DNA from 2 places in the Clostridium sp. SGI.024 genome. Region 2 is predicted to be linked to the other one. Evidence: a T-box and tRNA genes for the amino acid it is inferred to sense, from the RefSeq annotation. Region 2 holds a T-box; the other holds one or more tRNA genes.
What was found. A T-box is a leader RNA that pairs with one kind of tRNA and senses whether it is charged. The one in region 2 lies ahead of ACQRD5_RS15460 (glycine--tRNA ligase), so its partner is inferred to be a tRNA-Gly.

Region 1 (14,169 bases), on a different contig from region 2:
CAATATCTATATACTCTATTAACAAATTTTCTTTTGTTTTATTACTAAGTGTATCTGGATTTAAATAACAAATATCATCTATAGTCTTTACTTTCCACTCACTTGGTATTTCTCCAAGCTCTGTCATCTTATATCCATCTCTAATTTTATTCACTAAATCACCACCTTACAGTACATCAAAACCTAGTTCTTTTAAATAGCCATTAAGCTTTTCCTTAGTTTCCGTTTCCTTCTTTTCAAGTTCCGCAATTTCTCCTAATACCTTTTGAATATTAACTTGCTCTTCTTCTTCAGTAGTATCAACATATCTACTTATGTTTAAATTGCAATCATTCTCTTTAATTGTTTCAATATCCACAACAGTTGCATACTTTTCTACATCTTCAAAAGCATCGAAAGCTGCTACTATTTTTTCTATATCTTCATCTCTAAGTTTATTTTTATTTCCATCTTTAACAAAGTCATTGCTTCCGTCTATAAATAGAATTTTTTCTTTTCTTTCTTCTGGTTTAGCTTTATTTAAAACAATTATTGCTGCTGGAATTCCTGTTCCGTAGAATATATTTTGTGGTATTCCTATTACTGCTTCTATTAAATCATCATTAATAAATCCAGCTCTAATTTTTCCTTCAGATGAGCCTCTAAATAATACTCCATGTGGTACTACAGATGCCATCTTACCTTTCATATTTAAACTTGATAACATATGCTCAACAAAAGCTAAATCTCCATAAGATTTTGGTGGAATACCATAATTAAATCTGTGGAAAGCATCACTTTGAGCTTCTTCAACTCCCCAGTTTTTTAATGAAAATGGTGGATTTGCAAGTACTTTATCAAAAACCTTTAAAGCTCCACCTTCTGTATGTTTAGGTTCTCTTATAGTATCACCTTTTTGTATATCTGCACCTTTAGCTCCATGGAATAACATATTCATTTTGCATATTGCCCATGTAGAAAGGTTTATTTCTTGACCAAAAAGACTTAAGTTCTTTGAATTTCCTCCATGTTTTTTAACATAATCTATACTTTGAATTAACATACCACCTGAACCACAAGTAGGGTCATAGATTCTATCTCCTTCTTCTGGTTTTAATATCTCAACTAATACCTTAACTACTTCTGTTGGAGTATAGAATTCTCCACCTTTTTTACCACCTTGGTCTGCAAATTGTTTAATTAAATATTGATAAGCATCTCCAAGCATGTCATCTGATTCTAAATTTGAATTTGCTAAATTTATTGTACTAAATAGTATTAAAAGTTGAGATAACTTCTTATCTGGTACCTTTTCCTTATCATTGTAGTTAGTTGTACTTAATACTCCAATAAGCTCTGAATTCTTTGGTTCATCTTCAATAGCTTTAAAAGCTTTATCTAATTCTGGTCCTATATTTAATGTTAAATCCTTAAGTTTTGCCCATCTTGCTTGTTCTGGAACAAAGAAGCTTTCATAAATAGATGAATCTTCTAAAAGTTCTTGTATTTCGTCTTCATCCAAACCATCTTCTGTAAATTCTTGTTTTCTAGCTTCTCTTTCTTCATCAAATTCATCATTTATTCTTTTTAAAAATAGCATACCGAATATATAATCTTTATATTCTGCACCAGTTAATTCTCCTCTTAAAATATCTGCACATTGCCAAAGAGTTGATTCTAATTCTTGTAATGTAAGTTTAGCCATAAATACACTCCGTTTCTTCTTTTCTTAATCTAAACTATATTTATATATTAATTTCTTCATTAATCTTAAAATATATATCCTTATATATTTTATCATACTAAAATACAATTTTTGCAAACTATTATTATACATATTCTTTATAGATTTTATCAGTCGCAGCCAGTCGCGACCGGTCGCGACCGATACATTTTATTTATTATTCGATATTACATAATTAATTTTTGAACCTGTTCCAACTCTCTTTATTTTCCCTAAATCTATTAATCTATTAAATATTTTTTTGCTTTTCGTCTTTCCAACTCCTAATATTTCAGTGCATAATTTAGTAGTTATATATTCATTTTTTAATATATACTCTAAAACTCTTTTTTCATCAAAATCTAAATCATCACACTTATCTTCAAGATCATTATTAATTTTAATATTCTCATTCTTGAATATATCAGTTAAATAATATTTAGTTCCCCTACCTACTCCATCAGACTCTAAATAACCTCTATCAATTAAAGATGCTAGTATTTTACTACTATTTATTGAATGAGTATCAAGTAATTGTTGAAGCCTATTATTAGTAACATATCCCTCTTGATCAGCTGCTACTAATGCCATAACCTCTTCTTTACTTAATTCATTATACTTATTCTTTAATACTGATTTAAGTAAAGCTATGCTTTTTTCTGGTAACATTGAAGTTGTTCTTAATGTTAGCACTATTCTATCTGGATCATACAATTCTTCTAAATCTGGTGCTAACCACTCTTGTTCTTTCCATGCTAATTGTATATTTTCAAGACCTGAACCTGCACGTTCTCCAATTCCTAACAAATTAAACATCTTAAATATGTTTTCGTTTCTTGGATCACTTATTCCACCCTTTAGTGCTTCTTCTCTTGTTATTCTTAAATTACCTGGATTGCTAAATTTAAAATATGTCTTTCCTTTTTCAATAACTATTCCTCTTGAAAGTCTATAATCTGCATGGATAAGTGCATTTGCAACTGCTTCTCTTACAGCCTCATGTACTCTTGTATCTTCTTGTCTTATTCCATTAACAGTTCTAAATGGTACATTTAAATTATCAGTTATTTTATTTATAATCTTAAAATAAAAGTCAAATATATTCCCACTCCAGGTTCCATCTGATGATATAACTCTGTAATCCCATCTTACTTCTTCTGATAACTTTTCTCTATAATCTAAAAAATATTTAGGAAATTCATCTGTTATAGCTCTATCTTCTCCAAACATCAAAAGTCCTGCTGCAGTTATTCCTTCTTTACCATTCTTTCTATCCTTATCATAAGCACCTAGTTTATATAAAAATGCCTTATCATCAAGGGCTATCCATGGATGATTTGGTTTTATAGCTCGTAATCTATTCCTAAAGCTATTTATAGTGTCTTTACTTAAATCATTCATATCAAAACCTTCTAATATTAAACTATCTTGTGACTCATCTAGCTGATCTGCAAGCATTCTTTTTATTACTTCTTTTGAACACTTATAATCACCAGAGTAGTTTCTTCTAAATGTACCTAAATGTTTGCTTTCATTAAATGGATTTTCCCCTATATATACTGGTCTAGATTTTCTATCAGCCTTAGGTATAACTATTTTTATAACTTTAGTACCTTCTATATCAAGTACTTCTATAGAATTATTATTTAATATATTTGCACTTACTTTTTTAGGATTATTTAAGTTGTCCCATAAATCTTTAATTATATTTTCTTCGTTATTAACTCCAGTAATGAAGAACCTTCCACATTTCTCTTTTATCCCCAAGAACAATGTTCCTCCATTTGTATTTGCAAATGCTGAATAAGTCTCCCATAAATCTTTAGGTAACCCTCCTAAAGCTTCTTTGCACTCTACTTCATCATTTTCTACCAATGAATAAATATTAAACTCCATATCTTCACCTCTTTTTTGCATATATAATCCATAAAAAAATAAAATATTCGAACCTCCATAAACACACTTATCTTCATTATACCAAAACTTACTTCTTTTTAAACTTTATATGCAAATTAAATTAAGGCTATAACTTAAGTAAATACTTAAATCATAGCCTTAATTTTTACAAACCATTATTATCTATAATGATTTTATTTACATAAATTCTCCATACCTTCGTTCATTGCATATATCATTTAGTAAATGCTTTATTTCTTGTTCTTTATTCTTATCCATAATCAAAATAACATCTCCACCATCTACTACAATTAGATCTTTTAGACCAAAACCAATAATTAGGTTTTTCTCTCCAAAAACTGCACAATTTTCACTATCTTGAAGATATACATTATTACTTCTTTTATTATTTTTATCTTCTTCTAAATATCTACTTAAAGCCGAAAAGCTTCCTATATCATCCCATATAAAATCACTTTTTATAACATAGGCTTTTCTTGTTTTTTGCATTACGCCAAAATCTATAGATATACCATCTATCAATGAGTATTGCTCAGCAATAACTTCTTCTTCATTTTCTTCACCTAAATGCTTATATATTTCCATTAATGACTTATATAATTTAGGAAGATATTTTTCTATTTCTCTTAGTATTACATCTGCCCTAAATATAAACATTCCAGAATTCCATAAATAGCTACCCTTTAGTAAGAAATCTTTAGCCACTTCTAAGTTAGGCTTTTCTGTAAATCTTTCTACTTTAAAAGTAGGTATTTCAGCTATGGCTCTTTGTCCCATTTCAATATATCCATAGCCTGTTTCTGCTCTTGAAGGGGTAATACCTAAAGTTACTATCCCTCTTTTCTTGTTAGCTATTTCAACAGCTTGTGATAATGTCTCAATATACAATTTTTCATTTTCTATATGGTGGTCCGAAGGTAAGACAACCATAATAGCATCATTATCTTTTTTTAATAGTTTTACAGCAGATAGTCCTATACACGTTGCAGTTTCCTTATTCATTGGCTCTGTGAAAATATTGTTTGAATTAATATTATCTAATTCTACTTTTACCTTATCCTCATAATCTTTGTTAGTAACAATATAAATATTTTCCTTGTTTATTAATGGTGCTACTCTATCTACTGTATTTTGTAGAAAGCTTTTATCATTAATAACTTTTAAAAATTGTTTAGGCCTTGCTGATCTAGATAAAGGATAAAGCCTGGTCCCTTTTCCTCCTGCTAATATTAGCCCGTATATCAATAATTTTCAACTCCACGTAAATACTTTGATATATCTTATGCTATGTATAATTTTTTGTGAAAATTTATAAGTCTATCTTTGGCTGAGGATCTCATAGGCTCCTTAAAGAGTTGAGCTATTAAATTCATTGTAATTATAATTAAAGTAACTTAATTCAGGGAACATATTACATTAAAAAGTATTCTTATACTAATGATAAAATTTATAAAATTCATAAAATTTATATATTGACATTTTTTTTAATTAATAATAAAATTGGATTATCAATTAAATATTCCATTAAGAGGGAGTAGTAGAAAATATAGCATCAACATTCGCGGTCTTTAGACCTGGTGTTATATACCAAATTGGTTACGAGACTTTTAATACAGTTTTTCACAAAACGAAAATTGTATTAAGAGTCTCTTTTTTATATAGCTTTGGTATATTCACAGATAAATCTAAAAAAGTTCATTCTGTAGACCAATGAATTTGACAAAATTTATTCTAATGTTTGGAGGAATTATTAATGAAAAAGTATTTTTCAATGTCCTATGAAGAAGTATTAAAGGAATTTAATGTTTCTAAAAGTGGATTAGAGGACAAGCAAGTAAGTTCTAATACTGAAAAATTTGGACTTAATCAATTAACAGAAAAAAAGAGGCAAACTGTATTACAAGTTTTCCTTAGTCAATTTAAGGATTTATTAGTCTTAATATTGATTGCTGCTGCTATTATATCAGCAATTACAGGTAGCTTAGAAAGTACACTTGTTATTTTTGCAGTAATTATCCTTAATTCAATTCTTGGAACAATTCAGCATTTTAAAGCAGAACAATCACTAGATAGCTTAAAGGCTTTATCATCTCCTTCTGCTAAAGTATATAGAAATGGTAAAAAAATAGAAATACCTTCTAAAGAATTGGTACCTGGAGATATTTTAATTCTAGAAGCTGGAGATATGATTTCTGCCGATGGTAGAATAATTGAAAACTTTTCACTTCAAGTAAATGAAAGTTCTCTTACAGGAGAATCTGAAAGTGTAGATAAATTTGTTGATGTTATAGAAAAAGAAGACATTGCTCTTGGTGATCAAAAAAATATGGTATTTTCCGGCTCACTAGTTACTTATGGTAGAGCTTTAGTAGTAATTACTGCTACAGGAATGAATACTGAAATAGGTAAAATTGCTCACTTAATGGAAGAAACTCAAGAAAAAGAAACACCACTTCAAGTTAGTTTAGATGATTTTAGTAAAAAACTTGCTTTTGGTATAATGGTTGTTTGCGTTGTAGTATTTGCTCTTAGCCTTTACAGAGGAACTACTATTTTAGATTCTCTTATGTTTGCTGTTGCATTAGCTGTTGCTGCTATTCCAGAAGCCTTAAGTTCAATAGTAACAATTGTACTAGCTCTTGGAACTCAAAAGATGGCTAAAGAACATGCCATAGTTAAAAAGCTTAGAGCTGTTGAAGGTTTGGGTTCTGTATCTGTAATATGTTCAGATAAAACAGGTACTTTAACACAAAATAAAATGACAGTTAAAAAGGTATTCCTTGATAACAAATTAATAGATGGAGAAGATTTAGATCTTAATGATGAATTAGCTAATTATTTAGTAAGTAGTTCAATTTTATGTAATGATTCTACATCCAAAAATGGTGTTGAAATTGGTGATCCAACGGAAGTTGCACTTGTTAATTTAGGACACAAATTATCTTTAGATGAATTAGAAGTAAGAAAATCTTATAAAAGACTAGGTGAAATACCTTTTGATTCTGATAGAAAGCTTATGAGTACTCTTCATAAATTTGATAATAAGAATTTAATGTTTACAAAGGGTGCTTTTGATGTATTACTAGATAGAATAGTTAAAATAAAAACTTCTTCTGGTGTAAGAGATATAACTTATGAAGATAAGCAAAATATAATAAATGCTAATAAACAATTATCTCAAAGTGGTTTAAGAGTTCTAGCCTTTGCTTACAAAGAATTTACAACTCCTGAACAATTATCTTTAGAAGATGAAAATAATTATACATTTATAGGTCTTATCTCTATGATAGATCCACCAAGAGAAGAGTCTGCTGCAGCAGTTAGAGATTGTATAACAGCTGGAATTAAACCTGTTATGATAACTGGAGACCACAAGATCACTGCATCCGCTATAGCAAAACAAATTGGTATCTTAAGAGATGGCGATAGAGCTATTGAAGGTGTAGAACTTGATAAGATGTCTGATGAAGAATTAAAAGAAAATGTTGAGCATATTGCAGTTTATGCAAGAGTTTCTCCTGAACATAAAATAAGAATAGTTAGAGCCTTCCAAGAAAAAGATGAAATTGTTGCAATGACTGGTGATGGTGTTAATGATGCTCCTGCACTTAAGCAAGCTGACATAGGTATTGCAATGGGTATTACAGGAACAGAGGTATCAAAGGATGCTGCATCTGTTATATTAACAGATGATAACTTTGCTACTATAGTTAAATCAGTAGCTAACGGAAGAAATATCTATAAGAATATTAAAAACTCTATTAAGTTCTTATTATCTGGTAATACTTCTGGTATATTATCAGTATTATATGCCTCAATAATGGCTTTACCAATGCCATTCCATGCAGTACATTTACTATTTATTAACTTATTAACAGATAGTTTACCTGCTATAGCAATAGGTATGGAAAAATCTAAAAAGGATTTATTAAAAGATAAACCAAGAGCTAGAAACTCTTCTATTTTATCTAAAGACTTTATATATGAAATATTACTTGAAGGTATAGTTATTACAATATTTACTTTAGCAGCCTTCTATATAGGTTTAAAAACTAATAACAATGTTGCTTCTACAATGGCATTTACAACACTTTGCTTAGCAAGATTATTCCACGGCTTTAATTGTAGAGGAGATAAATCTATATTCTCTATAGGATTATTTACAAATAAATTTAGTTGGATGGCTTTTGCAACAGGATTAGTATTATTAAACTTAGTTTTATTTGTACCATTCTTAAGAAGATTATTTGAAGTTGCTACATTAACTAGTTCACAAGTAGGATATATTTACTTATTTGCATTTATTCCAACTTTAATAATTCAAATAGTTAAGGTTATAAGAGATATAGTTAATAGCAAAAAAGAATCTGAAACTTATGTTAATAATGAAAATAATGATATTAGCAAAGTAGCTTAATAGGTAAGAGTGAATAGTTATGAGTTATGGAGAAGTTCAGCTGGGGCTGAACTTCTTTTTTTATTTTTAGTGAATATATAAAATATTCCCTTGTGGATAACTTTTATAAATTTTTATCTTTTATATTATAATTAATTTCGAATTCTGGCATTCCTGTAACATATGGAGCTATTTCATAATATGGAAAATGTATTATAATTTTATTATCTTTAATGTAAAAGCTTTGATTTTCCTTTATTCCATTAAAACCTTCCTTAGCTATAAAATAGTACTCTGGATGCTTGCTTATTTGTTTTAATATCTCAGTATTAATATAAGTCTTATAATCATATCCTTCCTTGAATAAATCTCTTAACATTAATTTATTTCCTGTTTTGCTATCAATATTATATGTATTTCTAGTTGTTATTCCATGAGCACCACCACTAAATTGATAGTAATCTATATAAAAACTTAATATCTCTTCATTATTAGTTAATGTATATCTAGCCATCAATTCGTATGGTATAGTAGGTTTTAAATCTTCACTTGTATCCTTTGTTTCTTTTATCCACATATTAGTCCAATCTAAAATTTCTTTGTTGATATCTTTTTCTTTATCTTCATTATTTAATCCAACTATTTGAGGTATTTTTACATCAATATTTATAAAGTTAGTTTTTTCCTTTATAACCTTATCCACAAGATTTATTTTTTTTACATAATTATTCTCATTATTTATCAACATAGACTGTGGATAAATAATCCAAGTTTTAAAAAATAATACCCCAATTATTAATACCATAAATACTTTCTTCATAAATATTACTCCTAATTACATATAATTATTTTGAATTTTTTCAAAAATCTAATTTATTGCCTTATCTTATTATCTACAATATTGTTGATAATTATTTGATAGATTTCAACATATTTTTCACACATTATCCACATACTAATGTGGATAATGTGTGAAACATACATAATTTAACTGTAATTTTTTATAAAAATACCTTATATCTTCACTTTAATTCTCCATTTAAATTATTTAATCAAAATTGTGGATAACTTCAAAAATAAAAAGACCAAAGTGTTAATTTCAACTTTGATCTTAATATATAATATAAATTTATTCATCAGCTTCTTTAGTTTTTATAGAAGTACTTATTAATGAATTTAATTTTTTAAGTTCTTCTGAAGATAAATTTCTCCAGCTACCTATCTTTAAATTACCTAATTTTATATTCATTATTCTTATTCTATTTAATTTAGTCACATTATATCCTAAGGCTTCACACATTCTCCTTATTTGCCTATTCATACCTTGTGTTAGTATAATCCTAAAGGTTCTCTCATTTATCTTATTCACTATACATTTTTTTGTTATAGTTCCTAATATTTTAACACCGTTAGACATAGAGTCTATAAACTTAGTATCTATAGGTTTATCTACAGTTACTATATATTCTTTTTCATGATTATTGCCAGCTCTTAATATTTTATTTACTATATCTCCATCATTAGTTAATAAAATTAATCCTTGTGAATCTTTATCTAATCTACCTATAGGGAAAATTCTTTTTTCATGATTTACAAAATCAACTATATTTCCTCTTACCTTTTTCTCTGTAGTGCAAGTTATTCCAATAGGTTTATTTAAGGCTATATACACTAGTTTATCTTCTTTTTTTAAAGATTTACCATCAACTCTTACATTAGCATTTATATTTACCTTCATTCCCATTACAGCCTTTAGGCCATCAATGGTTACTCTGCCCTCTTCTATAAGCTTATCTGCTTCTCTTCTAGAACAATATCCAGTTTCACTTATAAATTTATTTAACCTTACTTGCGATCCTCTTTCTTTATGTACTATAATGTATTCTTTATTATGTTGATTCATATTATCACCTTTATATTATGGACTTACTTTGTGCTCATCACCTGAATTGTTCAATTTAACTTGAAGTCCTTTTTCCTTAATAAATTTTTCTGTTTTTTCTAAAGCATTATATTTAAGTGGCTTACCTGTTACGGTAATTACAATTCCTGTTTTAGGAACCATATCATTATTATTAGCATATCCTAATATTTCTTTTATAGAATCATCTACATTGGTATTATTTACTTTTAATTTATCTAACAAATTATTTCCTTTTTCTGTTTGACTATACGCATCAATTATCTTATCAAATCTATTAACTTCTAAAGTTATTAAAGATGTTGTCTCTATGGAAATAGTCTTATCTATTGATCTATATTGTAATATACCTACAATAAATATTATTACTACTATACTTGCAATTATTGAAATTTGAAGCTTATATTTTTTAAAAGTAAAGCTTTCTTTACTAATAAAATCTTCTCCCACTCTATTTTCCTTTTTGGATTTAACTTTAATAAATTCCCCCTTAGAAGTTAAAATAATAGAATAATTTATACCCTTAGAAAGTATAATTCCTCTATGTTCATCTTCATTATTAAGCTGAATAATTTCCTCTGAACTAGGTACTTCAGAAGCTTCTTCTATTTGTAAATACTCTTGCAAATATTTATAATTAGGATTTGCTAATATAACAACAAAGGTTACTATATATTCCTTCCAGCTTTGATAAAACTCCTTATCTATAGGGGTTCTTTTCAGAAGTCTATTAATAGGAAATTTTTTAGTAGTATTTAAATACTCAAATAATTCAACATCTTCTATTATAAAGTATGCAATATTCAATATTTTATTTCTAATTATATATGAAGGCTCATCATGAATTAAATCCTTAATTAGTATCTTATAAGTTAATAGTTCTTCTTTTAATCTAATTATTTCCTCTTCTCGATTTTCAACTATATCATCTAAAGTTAAATTTGCTGGAGACTTTGTTGAAAATTTATATTTATCATATTGAAAGATACCTGTTATCACTACTCTCCCCACCTTACATATCGTTACTTTTTATCAAATTCCCTTTTACTATAACTCTTTCCTTTGCCCCTACAGTACAAGTAACTAATGTTATTGTAGCTTCATCTGTATTATCCAAAACCTCCACATTATCAGGGGATACTATAAAATTATCAGTTACTTCATACACATATTCCTTTTTATTTGCCTTAATTAATATTTCATCTCCTATTTCTACCTTATATAAATTAACAAAGGCCTCAGAATAATCTGAAACTCTATGACCGGCAACAGAAAAGTTTCCCTTTTCACCTGGCTTTGCTGAGCCTTCAAAGTGTCCTAAATAATATTGAAGAATATCATCACTAATACCTTCCACTATTCCTTGAGACAAACTTATACTCGGGATTTCCATCAAAGCAATAGGCTTATATCCATTTATTAATTTTTCTTCTTCTTCTGTAGATATTTCTTTAGGCTCTTCATTTATAACTTCTTCTAATATATTTTGAAGTTCTTTTTGTTTTTTTGATGTATCTATTTTCTTGTAAACTATAGACACAATAATAGATATACCAACTACTATTAAAATTAATCCTATTATTCTTCTAATCTTTTCTTTCAAATAATCCAACTCCTGATAAACTTTTATATTCATTTATCATATATTATAACATAAACATCTATAATCATTAATCTTTTAGGAGTAACTTATGAATAGAAAAATTATTTATGTTGACTTTATTTTTAAACGAAAGAAAATATCTTCTAAACCTTTACTATTAATTTATAAAATTAAAATAAATATAAAGAATCTTTTTAGCAACTTAATTAAATTTAACCATGCCAATACTAAAAATCCTTCGTTACTAATTAAGCTTCATCCTTATAAAAAAGTATTATAAGTCTTAATTAACTTCATAAGTTTTATATAAATCCTTGATATTATAATTTCCTATAGAGTAAAATGGTCTTAATAATAATCTTGGAGGTATACAGATGAGAATAGGATTAGGATATGATGTACATCGTCTTGTTGAAGGAAGAGACTTAATAATTGGTGGAGTTAACATCCCCTTCGAAAAAGGCTTGCTTGGTCATTCAGATGCTGATGTTTTACTTCATGCAATTATAGATTCCTTACTTGGAGCTTCTGCTCTTGGCGATATTGGAACTCTTTTCCCAGATACTGATATAAAGTTTAAAGGTATATCTAGCATAAAGCTTCTTGAAGAAGTTGGTAAACTATTAAATGAAAATGGTTATTTAATTAATAATATAGATTCTACTATAATTGCCCAAAAACCTAAAATGGCTCCTTATATAAAAGAAATGCGTGAAAACATAGCAAAAGCTTTAAATATTGATGTAATGAAAATTAATGTAAAAGCAACAACTGAAGAAGGATTAGGATTTACAGGAAGTGGAGAAGGAATATCTTCACAAAGCATATGCCTACTTACAATGTAAACTATAGACTGTAAAATGTAGAATTGAGGTGAAAACTCCTTTTGGAGTTTTTTCACTAAAAAATAAAAAGATGAAAAGCCTCTTTGCTGAAGTAAAATCAGCATGAAATGATGAATTAAGAAGAGCTATGGCAATCTTTTTGTGCCATAGCTCTCTTTTGGTTATATATTTTAATTTTACAATAGCCTTATTTTTTTCTCCAAAGAATATATATTGCTATTATAGCACAAATCCCCACAATATATGGATAAAATTAAAATATCATTCTTGAAAAAGTATAAATGGCAGCTAAATCTCTTAAGAACATAAGTTATGCTCCTTAGAGTGTTGAGCTTCTATTTTTTAATATAAACAAAAAGAGAGATTAAAACAAATTAATCCCTCATTATTGGTGCGTTATCAGGGGATCGAACCCGGGACACCCTGATTAAGAGTCAGGTGCTCTACCAACTGAGCTAATAACGCATATATGGAGCGGGTGATGAGAATCGAACTCACGTAACTTGCTTGGAAGGCAAGGGCTCTACCATTGAGCTACACCCGCATATCTTATTGACAATAACATTATATATGCCATAACTATTACTGTCAATAATAACTTTATAAATTTATATAATTTCAGTTAAAGATTTTAGTAAAATATCTCTAAATTTCTCACCATTCCTCTTGTTTTCATCTGCATTTTCACAAATTTTTCTCCATTCTACCAAGCTTATTCCTGTTCTTTCTATGAAATCTTCCTCAGTAGTAGTTATATAGCTTGAATTAACAACGAATTCTCCTAACTCTTTTGGATTATCAAATATCTTTAAATATAAAAATTCTTTGTTATCACCATACCATGTTCTATTAAAATCTCTACAGAATCTTTTTAGTGATTTTATTAACTTATCATTTGGCAAATTCCAGAAGCTTCTAATCATATCTACATGTCTTCTCATATTATTTGCTTCTTCTTTTGATATTTTTTTATTTTTTTCACCATCAGAAATTATTCTTTCCACTGGAATATTAGGTATATTAATTATTACTCTTTCTTTTCCGTAAATCCATTTATAAAAAGCTTCTTGTAAAAATGAGTATTGAATGTATCCTAATAAAGTCTTCTCATTAGGAAAGTATGACCAAATATTACTAAGACCATTATTTTTTGAAAATATTAAACTATGAATATATATGCTTCTACTATCTGGAAGTCTATCCATAAACATATGACCTCTAATAGTCTTATTTTCATTAATTAATTCTTCCCAATAATCAAAAGAATCATAATTATGTCTCACAGTATCACCTTTCTTTCAATTTCGAAATATAATATACTATAAATATAGTATATAGTATATTTTAACTCATTTTCAAGTAATTTTTCAGAATATAACAAAGTAACATTAAACACTTTAAAAACTTAAAAATTCACTTTGTTCATAATATGTTAATTTTTATAAAATTCTTAATAATCTAGATTATTTTTTAAAAAAATTATATAATATATGTAAAGAGATATAAAGTTATTTAAAGGAGGCATGACTTTGTACCACTGTGAAATTTGTGGAGCTAAAGCGGATATACATCATATAGTTCATAAACACGAAGGTGGTTACGATATTAAGTTAAATTATAAATATCTATGTAACTACCACCATAGAGGCAAAATTGGACCCCATAACTGCATAGAAACTGATATTAAATATAAGCTTGAAATGCAAAAAAAGCTTTTTAAGCTTTTACCGAAGGATTACTATACAGCTAAAGAACTTTATGGACTTTTAGAAATAACAAATTCTT
Region 2 (10,020 bases):
TAATTTTTTATAAACACGTATAAAAATCGATAAAAAGTATTTAAAATATGATTAATAGCGAATTATGAATAAGTAATAAAAAGAAATATTCGAGTTTATGTTTTAATATTTAAGATTAAGTGGTATAATTTATGTAAATAATAAGAATTAATTAAATCTTTTAAATAGGAGTGTGTGAATATGAAGAGTGATATACAAATAGCTCAAGAAGCTAAAATGGAACCTATAACTAAGATTGCAGCTAAGTTAAACTTAACAGAAGATGACATTGAGCAGTATGGAAAATATAAATGTAAGTTGTCATTAGATATTTTTAATAAAAATAAAGCTAATAAAAATGGCAAATTAGTATTAGTGACTGCAATAAATCCAACTCCTGCTGGTGAAGGTAAATCAACAGTTACAGTAGGACTTGGTCAAGCTCTTTGTAAAATGGGGAAAAATGCAGTTATAGCATTAAGAGAACCATCACTTGGACCTGTATTTGGAATAAAAGGTGGTGCTGCAGGTGGCGGCTATGCACAAGTTGTTCCTATGGAGGATATAAATATGCATTTTACTGGAGATATGCATGCTATAACTAGTGCAAATAATTTATTAGCAGCAGCTATAGATAATCATATACATCAAGGAAATACTTTAAGAATTGATTCAAGAAGAATAGTATTTAAAAGAGTAATAGATATGAATGACAGAGCCTTAAGAAGCATAGTTGTTGGCTTAGGGGGTAAGTTAAATGGATTTTTAAGAGAAGATGGATTTATGATTACTGTAGCTTCAGAAATTATGGCTATACTTTGTCTAGCAAATAGCTTATCAGATCTTAAAGAAAGAATGGGAAATATATTAATTGCATATGATTTAGATGGAAATCCAGTATATGCAAAGCAGCTAGATATTCAAGGGGCTATGACTTTATTAATGAAGGATGCTATAAAGCCAAACTTAGTTCAAACCTTAGAAAACACTCCTGCAATAATTCACGGTGGACCTTTTGCTAATATAGCACATGGATGCAACTCTATAATTGCTACTAAAATGGCACTTAAATTAGGTGATATAGTAGTAACTGAAGCTGGATTTGGAGCTGATTTAGGTGCTGAAAAATTCTTAGATATAAAATGTAGATATGGAGAGCTTGAACCAAATTGTGTTGTTATTGTTGCAACAGTCAGAGCCTTAAAGAATCATGGTGGAGTTCCAAAGGATATGCTTAGCACACCAAATTTAGAAGCCTTAACAAAAGGAATAGGAAATTTAGAAAAGCAAATTGAAAATATTAAGAAGTATAATGTTCCAGTAGTAGTTGCAATTAATAAATTTGTAAGTGATAGTGAGGAAGAACTTGATTTCATTAAAGACTATTGTAACAAATTGGGAGTTAAAGTTGCCTTATCTGATGTATGGGCAAAAGGTGGAGAAGGTGGAATTGAGTTAGGTGAAGCTGTTTGCAGTATACTTGATAATGAAACCTCTAATTTTAGCCCAATTTATGAAGTAGACTCAAGTATTGAAGAGAAAATAAATACTATAGCTAAAGAGATATATGGAGCTAAGGGGGTTGTATTTACTGCTAATGCTAAAAAACAAATTCTTGAGCTTGAAAAATTTGGATTGGACAAATTACCTATTTGTATGGCAAAGACACAATACTCTTTATCAGATAATCCAAACCTAAAGGGAAGACCAGAGAATTTTGAAATAACAGTTAAAGAAGTTAGAGTATCTAATGGTGCTGGTTTTATTGTTGTATTAAATGGTGATATTATGACAATGCCAGGGCTTCCTAAAGTACCAGCGGCTAATAATATGGATATATTAGATAATGGTGAAATAGTAGGATTATTTTGATATATAGAATTTACAACACTTGACAAATAATTTGTAATTGTTAAAATTAAATTGTTAAATTTGTTGAGGTTATATTTTTAAACAAGGCAGCTTTTAAAGCTGCTTTTAATTGTATTAAGGTGGTGCTTGTATGATACTAGTAGTTGATGTTGGCAATACTAATATTGTTTTGGGTGTATATAAAGGTTCGGAAAATATTGTGGGATGGAGAATTTCTACAGATGCAAAGAAAACATCAGATGAGTACTCTATTCAAGTTATGCAGCTTTTCCATCAAAGTGGATTCAATCCTAGGGAAGTAAAGGGAATAATAGTATCATCAGTTGTTCCGAATATAATGCATTCCTTAGAGAATATGATAAAAAAGAGCTTTGAAATTAATCCTATAATAGTAGGACCTGGGGTTAAGACGGGAATTAATATAAAATATGATAACCCTAAAGAAGTAGGGGCAGATAGAATTGTTAATGCTGTTGCTGCACATGATAAATATAAACAGGATTTAATAATAATAGATTTTGGTACAGCAACTACATTTTGTGCCTTAACTAAGGACCAAAATTATTTAGGTGGATGTATTACTCCAGGAGTGAGAATAGCTTCAGATGCTTTATTTGATAGAGCAGCTAAACTTCCTAGAGTAGAACTTGAGACACCTAAAAATTTAATATGTAAAAATACCATATCTAGTATGCAAGCGGGAATAATATATGGGTATATAGGTCAGGTAGAATATATAGTTAGAAAAATGAAAGATGAAATGAAGGATTTTGGTTGTGATGAGCCTTTAGTAGTAGCAACAGGTGGATTAGCAAATCTAATTGCAAAGGAAACTGAGGTTATAGATAAGGTAGATTCTAGTTTAACATTAGAGGGGTTAAGAATAATATACGAAAAAAATAAGGAGTAGTATAATATGAAGATTGGTAATCTAGAATTTGAAAATAATGTTTTTCTAGCACCTATGGCAGGAGTAACAGACATATCTTTTAGAGGATTATGTAAGGAAATGGGATGTGGTTTAGTTTATACTGAAATGGTAAGTGCTAAAGCTCTTTACTATGGAAACGAAAATACAAAATCACTTCTTAGGATTTCAGAAGAAGAAGCCCCAGTAGCTATTCAGATATTTGGAAATAATCCTAAGATAATGGCTGAAGTTGTACAAAGAAATTTTAATGATAGGCAGGATGTTTGTTTAATTGATATAAATATGGGATGTCCTGTTAATAAGATAACTAAAAATGGAGAAGGATCAGCTCTTATGAAGCATCCAGAATTAGCAGCAAATATAGTAAGAGAAATTAAGAAAGTTTCTACAAAACCAGTTACAGTAAAGTTTAGAAAAGGTTTTGATGAAGGAAGTATAAATGCTGTTGAATTTGCAAAGATAATTGAGGATGCAGGAGTTGATGCTATAGCAATACATGGAAGAACTAAACAACAAATGTATGAAGGAAAGGCAGATTGGGATATAATAAGACAAGTAAAAGAAGCTGTTTCTGTTCCTGTAATAGGAAATGGAGATGTTTTTAATCCTGAAGATGCCTTGGAATTAAAAAATAAAACTAATTGTGATGGAATAATGGTGGCAAGGGGTAGTATGGGCAATCCTTGGATATTTAAGCAAATTGAGAACAAATTAAAGGGGTTAGAGCCACAAGAAATAACTTATTCAGATAGGATTAATATGTGTTTAAGGCATTATGAATTAGCAATTAAAAATGACGGTGAAAGAAAAGCAGTAAGAGAAATGAGAAAACATGCTTCTTGGTATTTAAAAGGAATGCCTAAAAGTAATGATATAAAAGTTGTAATAAACTCGTTAGATGAAAGTGATGCAGTAATTGAAATATTAAATAGTTATAAGAATGATTTATTAAAATTTTAAAATAAATAATAATATTAATTTGAATATAAAAAACTTTTATGAATAAATATATAAAAAACAAGAATAATATATATCTGTTGACTAATATAAGAATTTTTTTATGAATATAACACTTATATTCGAGATTAGTTGACAGATATTATTTGCTGATTTATAATGTTTTAAATGATTTTGACAATATAAAAATTATTGTTAGTTTTTTTGAATAAAGTAGAATTTGAAGGGGAGAAAATCATGAGTGAGACTAAAAAATTCGTAATGACATACGAAGGCGTAAAAAAATTAGAAGATGAATTAGAATTCTTAAAAAGCGTAAAAAGAAAAGAAATAACAGAAAAGATAAAAGTTGCATTAGGATATGGAGATTTAAGTGAAAACTCAGAGTATGATGAAGCTAAAAATGAACAAGCATTCACAGAAGGTAGAATCATACAATTAGAAAATATGTTAAAAAATGCTGTAGTTGTTGACGAATCAGAAATACCTACAGATAAAGTAGCAGTTGGAACTATAGTAAAGGTTAAAGACTATGAATTCGATGAAGAAGTTGAATATTCATTAGTAGGTTCAGCAGAAGCAGACCCTATGAATTATAAAATATCAAATGAGTCACCAGTAGGAGCAGCACTATTAGGTAAAAAGGTTGGAGAATTAGTAGAGGTATTAGTACCAGGAGGAACAAACAAGTTCGAGATTTTAGGAATAAGAAGAGAGTAACGGAGGGATATCAATGTCAACTGAGGAAATGAATATACAAGAGTTAGAGTCTCAGTTTAATGAACAAGAAGCTTTAAGAAGAGAGAAACTATTACAACTACAAAAGGAAGGAAAAGATCCTTTTGACGTTTATAAGGTTGAAAGAACTCATATGTCAGAAGAAGTTAAGGCAGATTATGACAATCTAGAAGGGACTATTGTAACAGTAGCTGGAAGAATAATGTCTAAGAGAGGGCAAGGTAAAGTTGTATTCTCAGATATTCATGATAGAGATGGAAAAATTCAACTATTTATAAAAATAGACGAAGTTGGAGAAGAAGCTTTAAAATCATATAAGACTTACGATTTAGGAGATTGGGTAGCTGCAACAGGAGAAGTTTTTAAGACTAAGACAGGAGAAGTATCTGTAAAAGTTAAAAACTTTGAATTGATATGTAAATCTTTAAAACCATTACCAGAAAAATGGCATGGATTAAAGGATCCAGACTTAAGATATAGACAAAGAGAAGTAGATATGATATCTAACCCAGAAGTTAAGCAAAACTTTATTAAAAGAGCTGCTATACTAAAGGGAATTAGAGAATATTTAGATAATAGAGGATTTATAGAAATTGAAACACCTATGCTTTCACCAATAGCAGGTGGTGCTTCAGCGAGACCTTTTATAACTCATCATAATACTTTAGATATAGATATGTATCTTAGAATAGCTCCAGAATTATATTTAAAGAGAGCTATAGTAGCAGGTTTAGAAAAAGTATATGATATGGGAAGAACTTTCAGAAATGAAGGTATGTCAGTTAGACATAATCCAGAATTCACTATGATAGAATTATATCAAGCTTTTGCTGATTATAATGATATGATGGAAATTACTGAAAATATGGTTGCTTATGTATGTGAAAAAGTAAATGGAAGTACTAAGGTTATGTATCAAGGTACTGAAATAGATTTTGCACCACCATGGAGAAGAATAACAATGGTAGATGCAGTAAAAGAATATACAGGAATTGATTTTAATTCAATAGCAACTAACGAAGAAGCTCAAGCTATTGCTAAAGAAAAGAATTTAGAGTTTAAGAAGAACTTAACTCATGTTACAAAGGGTGAAGTTTTAAATTCTTTATATGAAGAATATTGTGAGCAACATATGATTCAACCAACATTTATATGCGATTATCCAGTAGAAATATCACCTCTTACAAAGAAGAAGAGAGGTAACGATATGTTTACTGAAAGATTTGAAGGTTTTGTATTTGGTAGAGAAATATGTAATGCATATTCAGAATTAAATGATCCAATAGTTCAAAGAGAAAGATTCAATCAACAAGAAAAAGAAAGAGAACTTGGTGATGATGAAGCTTATATGATTGATGAAGAGTTCATGAGTGCATTAGAAACAGGTATGCCTCCAACAGGTGGATTAGGAATAGGTATAGATAGACTTATAATGTTCTTAACAGATTCAGCATCTATAAGAGACATTATAATGTTCCCAACAATGAAACCAGTAAAGTAGGATATACAAGGACTGTGACAGAATTAATAAATTAATATAAAAACTACTAAATTTAGTTTAAACAATTATAGGACTATCGTATTAGTGAATAATAAATTCATTAGCGATAGTTCTTAATTTTATTTAAAGAATGTTTTAGCCTAGTAAAATAGTAGATTTTCATAGGAGAATATAGTGAAGTAAAAAAATAATAAGAAAATTTTTATTAAAAACACTTGCATTATTAATAAAACTTGATATAATAACAAATGTAGCAAATAATCCGCGATAGCTCAACGGTGGAGCACTCGGCTGTTAACCGATAGGTTGGAGGTTCGAATCCTCTTCGCGGAGCCATTTTAATTTTAAAATTATTTATAGTATTCCGTGGTAGCTCAATGGTGGAGCACTCGGCTGTTAACCGATAGGTTGGAGGTTCGAATCCTCTCCACGGAGCCATTTTAATTTTAAAATTATTTATAAAATATTCCGTGGTAGCTCAATGGTGGAGCACTCGGCTGTTAACCGATAGGTTGGAGGTTCGAATCCTCTCCACGGAGCCATTTTATAAGAGTTTTATAAGAGTAGATAAATTATCTATTGTTATAAAACTCTTTTTTATTATCTATAGTTGCAAGCTATATAACTAATAAATAAATATTTATTTATAGATGCCAAGAAAAAAGCGTTGACATATAAATGGCTTTTGGTAAAATGAATATATAAATTTAATAAACACTAAGAGAAAGAGGAGTAAACTTATATTTTATTTTAGAGAGACGATGAAGGGTGAAAATCGTTATAAGATTGAGTTGAAGGGCGCTTTTGAGTGTTATGATGTTGAAAGTTGGGCTAGAGCCAAGAAGGGTGGAACCGCGGAATATAAATTTCGTCCCTTTAGGTTTATGGCCTTTTTTTATTATAAAAAATTGGAGGTATTAAAATGGCAGTAGAAAAAACTATGGAAAAAATCGTTGCTCTTTGCAAAAATAGAGGTTTTGTATTTCCTGGCTCAGAGATTTATGGAGGATTAGCTAATTCTTGGGATTATGGTCCACTAGGAGTTGAGTTTAAAAACAATGTAAAAAAGGCTTGGTGGAAGAAGTTCGTTCAAGAAAGTCCATATAATGTTGGAGTGGATTGTGCTATATTAATGAATCCAGAAGTTTGGGTAGCATCAGGTCACGTTGGAGGCTTTTCAGATCCATTAATGGATTGTAAAGAATGTAAGGCGAGATTTAGAGCTGATAAGTTAGTTGAAGATCATATGAGTGAAAATGGTGCTGAAGTAGCAAGTGCTGATGGATGGACAAATGAACAATTAAAAGAGTATATTGAAAAGAATAATATAGTATGTCCTAAGTGTGGAAAGTTAAACTATACAGATATTAGAAAGTTCAATTTAATGTTTAAGACTTTTCAAGGAATTACAGAAGATTCAGCTAGTACAATATATTTAAGACCGGAAACTGCACAAGGTATATTTGTTAATTTTAAATCTGTTCAAAGAACTTCAAGAAAGAAGGTTCCATTTGGTATAGCTCAAATTGGTAAGTCTTTTAGAAATGAAATAACTCCAGGAAACTTTACTTTCAGAACTAGAGAGTTCGAACAAATGGAATTAGAGTTTTTCTGTAAGCCAGGAACTGATTTAGAATGGTTTAAATATTGGAAAGACTATTGCTTTAATTTCTTATTAAGCTTAGGAGTTGATGAAGCAAACTTAAGAATGAGAGATCACGGAGCAGAAGAATTATCATTCTATTCAAATGCTACATCAGATATAGAATATTTATTCCCATTTGGATGGGGTGAATTATGGGGAATAGCTGATAGAACAGATTATGACCTTAATAAACATCAAGAACATTCAGGTCAAGATATGAGCTATTTAGATCCTACAACTAATGAAAAATACGTTCCTTATGTAATAGAGCCATCTTTAGGAGCTGATAGAGTTGCTTTAGCCTTCCTAGTTGATGCATATGATGAAGAAGAATTAGAAGGTGGAGATGTAAGAACAGTTATGCACTTGCATCCAGCATTAGCACCATATAAAGCTGCAATTTTACCACTTTCAAAGAAACTTTCAGAAAAAGCTTTAGATGTATATGCTAACTTAAGTAAGAAGTTTAATTTAGAATATGATGAAGCAGGAAGCATTGGAAAGAGATATAGAAGACAAGATGAGATAGGAACTCCATTCTGTATAACTATAGATTTTGATACTTTAGAAGATGAAGCTGTAACTATTAGAAATAGAGACACTATGGAACAAGAAAGAATTAAGATATCTGAATTAGAAGCTTATATTGAAAAAAGTTTAGAATTCTAATTATTGAAGGGAGCTATGACGCTAAAAATTAGTGTATAGCTCCTTTCTGTATTGAACTAATATTATAAATTAAGAATTCTTAATTGGATAATAGCAGATTTTGTATTTAATAATTATAAGTGTTATAATAAAAAAGAATTGGGACAGACTTATTTAATGTAAATATACTTATTTACTAACAAGGTTATAAAGCTGATTTGTTAGCAAAAAAATAGTATATTAATATAATATTTTTATATAGATATGGTTGGAGGAATAATATGAAAAAACCATTTAAAGAATTTAAAGAATTTATAAAAGGGAAAAAAGTTGCTGTTGTAGGAATAGGGGTTAGCAATATACCTCTTATAAGATTCCTAGTTAAGCTTGGAGCACAAGTAACAGCCTTTGATAAGAAGAATAGGGAAGAATTAGGTAATATAGCCAATGAATTTGATAATCTATCAGTAATATTAGAGTTAGGTGATAATTACTTAGATAAATTAACGGGGTTTGAAGTTGTATTTAAAACTCCTTCAATGAGAATAGATTGTGAAGCTTTACTTAGAGCTAAAGAGGAAGGCGCATATATAACTTCAGAAATGGAAGAGTTCGTAAAATACTGCAAAGGTAAAATATTTGGTATAACAGGTAGTGATGGAAAAACAACAACAACTACTATTATATCAAAATTGCTTATTGAAGCAGGTTATAAGACTTGGGTTGGTGGAAACATAGGAACACCCTTATTTTCTAATATAGAAGATATAAGCTCTGAAGATAAAGTTGTATTAGAATTATCTAGTTTTCAACTTATGACAATGGATACTCCTATAGATGTAGCTGTTGTTACCAATTTAGCTCCTAATCATTTAGATATGCATAAGGATATGGAAGAATATATAAATGCAAAGAAAAATATATTTTTGTATCAAGATAAATCAGGGATTTTAATTTTAAATAGAGAAAATGAAATAACACATAGCTTTGTATCTGAAGCAAAAGGAGAAGTAAGAGAATTTAGTTCAAAACAAAGATTGGAAAAGGGAGCTTACTTTAAAGATGATATCCTTTATGTTGATGGAGAAGAAGTATGCACAAAGGATGATGTTTTAATTAAGGGAGTTCATAATATAGAAAATTACTTAGCAGCTTTCTTAGCAACTAAAGAAGATGTATCTATAGATGTTATGAAAAAGGTTGTTAAAACTTTTGGAGGAGTAGAGCATAGATGCGAGTTAGTTAGAGAACTTAATGGTGTTAAATACTATAATGACTCTATTGCATCTAGTCCAACTAGGACTTTAGCTGGTTTATTTGCATTTAATACTAAGGTTATATTAATTGCTGGAGGATATGATAAACATATTCCATTTGATCCTCTTGCTGAAGAAGGATATCCATATATAAAAGAATTAATTTTATTAGGTGCTACTAAAGATGTAATAAAAGAAGCTTTTGATAAAGTGCAAAAAGAAAAGGGGATAGAGGTTCCTACTGTTAAAGTAAATACTTTAGAAGAGGCTGTGCTTAAAGCAAGGGAAATAGCTAAAGAAGGAGATATAGTTACATTATCACCAGCTTGTGCATCTTTCGACATGTTTCCAAACTTTGAAATAAGAGGTAATAAGTATAAAGAAATAGTAAGAAATTTAAAGTAATAAATAAAAGCTATATTGAGATATACAAAGAATATTAAAGTATATTTCAATATAGCTTTTTTTAATTGTATTTAAGTATATTTATATT

Region 1: it has a tRNA-Gly gene. The T-box ahead of ACQRD5_RS15460 (glycine--tRNA ligase) is inferred to sense a tRNA for this amino acid. The anticodon was not compared.

What each region holds. Positions count from the first base shown of each region.
Region 1 covers NZ_JBNPON010000047.1:7,906-22,074, reverse strand. The annotation lists gene ACQRD5_RS12365 (restriction endonuclease subunit S) at 1-154, opposite strand, end outside; gene ACQRD5_RS12360 (type I restriction-modification system subunit M) at 167-1,684, opposite strand; gene ACQRD5_RS12355 (RNA-binding domain-containing protein) at 1,874-3,619, opposite strand; gene ACQRD5_RS12350 (mannose-1-phosphate guanylyltransferase) at 3,797-4,864, opposite strand; gene ACQRD5_RS12345 (cation-translocating P-type ATPase) at 5,373-8,036, shown strand; gene ACQRD5_RS12340 (DUF3298 and DUF4163 domain-containing protein) at 8,140-8,835, opposite strand; gene rluF (23S rRNA pseudouridine(2604) synthase RluF) at 9,145-9,918, opposite strand; gene ACQRD5_RS12330 (anti-sigma factor domain-containing protein) at 9,934-10,935, opposite strand; gene ACQRD5_RS12325 (class D sortase) at 10,949-11,539, opposite strand; gene ispF (2-C-methyl-D-erythritol 2,4-cyclodiphosphate synthase) at 11,914-12,384, shown strand; tRNA gene ACQRD5_RS12315 (tRNA-Lys) at 12,774-12,849, opposite strand; tRNA gene ACQRD5_RS12310 (tRNA-Gly) at 12,855-12,928, opposite strand; gene ACQRD5_RS12305 (hypothetical protein) at 12,993-13,667, opposite strand; gene ACQRD5_RS12300 (HNH endonuclease signature motif containing protein) at 13,914-14,169, shown strand, end outside.
Region 2 covers NZ_JBNPON010000082.1:1,345-11,364, reverse strand. The annotation lists gene ACQRD5_RS15500 (formate--tetrahydrofolate ligase) at 181-1,851, shown strand; gene ACQRD5_RS15495 (type III pantothenate kinase) at 1,982-2,761, shown strand; gene dusB (tRNA dihydrouridine synthase DusB) at 2,768-3,742, shown strand; gene greA (transcription elongation factor GreA) at 3,977-4,459, shown strand; gene lysS (lysine--tRNA ligase) at 4,473-5,978, shown strand; tRNA gene ACQRD5_RS15475 (tRNA-Asn) at 6,240-6,314, shown strand; tRNA gene ACQRD5_RS15470 (tRNA-Asn) at 6,342-6,416, shown strand; tRNA gene ACQRD5_RS15465 (tRNA-Asn) at 6,446-6,520, shown strand; T-box leader at 6,689-6,857, shown strand; gene ACQRD5_RS15460 (glycine--tRNA ligase) at 6,901-8,292, shown strand; gene murD (UDP-N-acetylmuramoyl-L-alanine--D-glutamate ligase) at 8,553-9,932, shown strand.